Regions from separate parts of the Beijerinckia sp. 28-YEA-48 genome, predicted to be linked through region 2. Evidence: riboswitches for the same ligand, from Rfam matches in the RefSeq annotation. Region 2 holds a riboswitch; the other holds the start of a gene.
The links. Region 2 has a riboswitch for cobalamin ahead of metE (5-methyltetrahydropteroyltriglutamate--homocysteine S-methyltransferase). Riboswitches for the same ligand answer to the same signal wherever they lie in the genome.
Positions count from the first base shown of each region.

Region 1: another riboswitch for cobalamin. It lies ahead of BLW50_RS03800 (ribonucleoside-diphosphate reductase subunit alpha); the one in region 2 lies ahead of metE (5-methyltetrahydropteroyltriglutamate--homocysteine S-methyltransferase).

Region 1 covers NZ_FNSI01000001.1:798,526-800,723, reverse strand. Annotated here, with positions in the region: gene BLW50_RS03800 (ribonucleoside-diphosphate reductase subunit alpha) at 1-1,244, opposite strand, end outside; cobalamin riboswitch at 1,353-1,547, opposite strand; gene BLW50_RS03795 (multidrug effflux MFS transporter) at 1,676-2,198, shown strand, end outside.
Region 2 covers NZ_FNSI01000001.1:3,379,593-3,381,790, reverse strand. Annotated here, with positions in the region: gene metE (5-methyltetrahydropteroyltriglutamate--homocysteine S-methyltransferase) at 1-1,163, opposite strand, end outside; cobalamin riboswitch at 1,263-1,470, opposite strand; gene BLW50_RS16060 (APH(3')-II family aminoglycoside O-phosphotransferase) at 1,540-2,198, opposite strand, start outside.

The DNA of each region.
Region 1 (2,198 bases), 2.6 Mb from region 2:
ATGCGCCGCGACTGCAAGAAAGAGTGAAAGCCCATGACGCCGAGGCCGACCGAGCGTTCGCGCAGGGCCGAATAGCGCGCCCGCGCCATGCTGTCAGGGGCGTTCTCAATGAAGGACGTCAGCACATTGTCGAGCATGCGCAGCACATCTTCGACCAGGCCCGGATCGTCGGCCCATTGATCCCAGGTCTCGATATTGAGCGAAGCGAGGCAGCACACCGCCGTGCGGTCTTCGCCGGTATGGTCTCTGCCTGTCGGCAGCGTGATCTCGCTGCACAGATTGGAGGTCGAGACTTTCAAGCCGAGTTCGCGCTGATGCTTCGGCATGGCGCGGTTCACCGCGTCGATGAAGAGCAGATAGGGCTCGCCGGTCTGCATGCGCGTTTCCAGAATGCGCTGCCAGAGCTGGCGCGCATCCACATGCCGCATGACCTTGCCGTCCTTCGGGCTCTTCAGCGCGAATTTGGCGCCGGCCTGCACCGCTTCCATGAACTCATCGGTGACATTAATGCCGTGATGAAGGTTCAGCCCCTTGCGATTGAAGTCGCCGGAGGATTTGCGGATTTCCAGAAATTCTTCGATCTCTGGATGGTGGATGTCGAGATAGACGGCAGCCGAGCCGCGACGCAGCGAACCCTGGCTGATCGCCAAGGTCAGCCCGTCCATCACATGGATGAAGGGGATGATGCCCGACGTGGCGCCATTGCCCTTCACCGGCTCGCCGATGGAGCGCACCTGGCCCCAATAGGTGCCGATGCCGCCGCCATTCGAGGCCAGCGCCACGTTCTCGTTCCAGGTTTCGACAATGCCATCGAGGGAATCGGGAACGGTATTGAGGAAACAAGAGATCGGCAGGCCGCGCGTCGTGCCACCATTCGACAGGATCGGCGTCGACGGCATGAACCACAGCTGCGACATAGCATCATAGAGGCGCTGCGCATGGCTGACATCATCGGCATAGGCGCAGGACACGCGGGCGAACATGTCCTGATAGCTCTCGCCGGGCATCAGGTAGCGATCATCCAGGGTCGCCTTGCCGAACGCCGTCAGCAGGCTGTCGCGCGAGCGATCAAGTTTCAGATTCGCCGGCTGCGGACGCGGCGCCAGCGGATAAGGCGGCGGGGCGTGCAGTTCGCGCTGCGGCTCCACCGTGCGTAACGTCTCGCGCACGATCGTGCGCTGGGCCGGCTCCGGAAGCGGAACCAGATGACCATTTCTGTCGAAGTCGAAAGCTGCCTGCCCCATGCGAAATTCCCGTCGCTGCTCGATCCGGGATTTGCGTTGGCGCAGCGACGCCCGACGAAGCACAGCCTCGACTGGTATGTCGCAACGGCCAACGCGGCACCCCGCCGGTGGTCGATCCATGTTCCCGGCAGGTCTTCTGGCTCGTGGGTCATCGCCATGCCCGGCCTTCCCAACGCCTTTGGCGTCAGTGGCATAGTCGAACAAAGCTTCACCACTTACAGCTGCGGGGGCAGCCCCGGAATTACACCGGGTTCCCTTTTCACCGCAGAGGCGAATCTGCGGACCGTGAACACCATATATTGTGTTTGTACGGCCAAGATTGTCAACGAATGGTTGCTCTTTCGTGACAAATATTCGTGCACAGCGGCCATGTCGCCGCATCGATTGCCTGCCGGCGACCCACGTGTGAGAAGGCGCGCGGAGGCTGACGAATGGCATTTCAACCGGGTAGAATATTTGCGTTGGCGCTTGCCTCGATTGGCTTGCTGACGCCCTTCGCTATCCACCTTTTTCTGCCGGTGACGCCGGTTTTGAAAGAGGCCTTCGGCATTTCCGACGCCCTGGCGCAGATCAGCTTCAGCCTGCCGCTGCTGGTGATGGCTTTCGCCAACCTGGTCTATGGCGCCCTGGCCGACCGCTACGGCCGCCGCCCGGTGCTGCTGTCGGGCCTGGCTCTGTTCCTCATTGGCAGCCTGCTCGGCATGCTGGCCAATTCGATCACCACTCTGATTATCGCCCGTGTCGTCCAGGCGGTCGGCGCCGGCTGCGGCACGACCTTGGTGCGCGCCATCGCGCGTGATGCCTATGGCCCCGACAAATTGGTGAAGGTGATTAGCTACCTGACCATGTTCTACACGCTGGGGCCGATGGTCTCGCCGACTGTCGCCGGCCTGCTGCTCGACCATTTCACCTGGCGCGCCGTGATGATCTTCTCCTTTGCATCCGGCGCCATCA
Region 2 (2,198 bases):
AGTTCGTCCATTTTCTGAATCGCAAAGGCCAGCCATTCCTTGAGGTCCGGATCGAGTTCGGTCTCGATCTCGAGATCGATGGGCACATGCAACAAGGAGCAGGACGGGGCGATTTCGAGATGGTCCGCGCCACGTTTGGCGACGGCCGACTGAAGCCGTTGCAGGATCGTGCGCAGGTTGGCGCGCCAGACGTTACGACCGTTGATGACGCCAAGCGACAACACCAGCCCGCGCGGTGCCTTGGAGAGAACCGCATCGAGTTGTTCGGGCGCGCGAACGAGATCGAGATGCAGGCCAGCCACCGGCAGCGACAGGGCGGTGTCCAGATTGTCGCCGAGCTCGCCGAAATAGGTCGTCAGCATGATTTTGAGATGGGGCAGGGCATGGGCGAGGACGCCATAAGCCTGTCGCAAGGCTTGCCGCGTTGTCTCGTCGAGATCGAGCACCAGACAGGGCTCGTCGATCTGCACCCAGTCGGCGCCATTGGCTGCGAGGCGGCGCAGAACTTCGACATAGATTGGCAGCAGGTTGTCGAGCAACGACAAGGGATTGAAGGCCGGGTCCTTGCTCTTGCCGATTTTCAGGAAGGTGACGGGGCCCAACAGGACGGGCCGTGTCTGATAGCCCAGCGCCTTCGCCTCGCGATATTCATCGACGGGCTTGGTCGAAGCCAGGGTGAAGCGCTGTCCGGGTGTAAATTCCGGCACCATGTAATGATAATTGGTGTCGAACCACTTGGTCATTTCCTGCGCCGGCACACCGTGGGTCTCGCCGTGATGTTGGTGGCCGCAGTCGGCGTGGGGGGCATTGCCTTGGCTGCCGCGCGCCATGGCGAAATAGAGATCGAGCGGCACGGGACCGCCCGTCCAGCCGTAACATTCAGGGATCGCGCCGACCATGACGCTGGTGTCGAGCACATGATCGTAGAGGGAGAAATCGTTCGACGGGATACAGGTGATGCCATGCGCCTTCTGACGCGCCCAATTGGCGGCGCGCAAGGCAGCGGCTGTTTCCAGCAAGGCGGCGGCGTCGGTTCGCCCGGACCAATAACTTTCGAGCGCGGATTTGAGTTCGCGGCGCGGACCGATCCGCGGCACGCCAAGAGTTGCAACAGGAAGCGTTGCAACAGGAAGAGTTGCAATCGGAAGAGAGGAAACAGACATCGGCTTTTCTCCAATAAGGAGGCAAAGGCCGAGCGGACGCATGCGAAAAACGGGCGCGGGTGCGCCCGATGCAAGCGCACCACCAGGACACCCCGCCCAGGGACGATATGTTGTCGAGGCAGGTCTCCTGGCTCGCGGGTCGCTGCCTTCGTCCGGTCTTCCCGAGATTGCTCTCAGTGACCCGTGATGGACGTCGGCTCGCCGCTCACAGTTGCGGGGACAGCTCCGGCCTCGCCTAGGCTCACCGGATTCCCTCTTAGCTTTGGTGCCCACATGGGTCCAAAGAACCACGACGCCGCAAGCATGGGCAGTTTCCCATCGGAAGTCAATAATGATATAAAGAAATATTTATGTCTGCATATTGATCGCGCGGCGATTAAAAGAAATCGTCCAGAAGCCGATAGAAATCCAGCAATTCGGGATCGGCCCTCAGGCCATAGCGCTGCAGGAAAGGCGCGATCCACGCCTGTCCGAGATTGTAGCGAATGCTCCAGCTCGCCAGCGCCAGATCCTGATGCCGATCGGCCACCCCAAGGCGGGCGCAATCGACGAAGCCGCTGAACCTCTCCCCGTCCGCCATCAGATTGGGCAGGCAAGCGTCGCCGTGGGTCACAACCAGGTCTTCCTGTGCGGGCCGGCGGCGCAACAGATCCGCGAAGACGGCGTGCGCCGGCTGGCCCAAGCGTTCGTCGTCGAAATCGCTCTCATCGACGAGGCCGGCGCGCATCCGCGCTTCGGCCGCCGCGATGCGGCTGTCGAGCCGCTGGTCGAACGGACAGGGGGACGGATCGAGGCGATGCAGATCGCGCAAAGCGTCGGCGGCGATGGTGACGATCTGCTCTGCCGCCAGATGCGGCGACGAGGCAAGATCCCGCCCGGGCAACGCGCGCGTCAGCAGCCAGTTGCGCTGGCCATCGCTGCTGGTGTTCTCCACCTGCGGACAGGCGATGCCGCTGGCCGCCAGCCAGCGCAGCCGCGCCGCTTCGGCAAGCAGTTCGCCAGAGGCATCGGCGGGTTCGATCTTCACGAAGAATG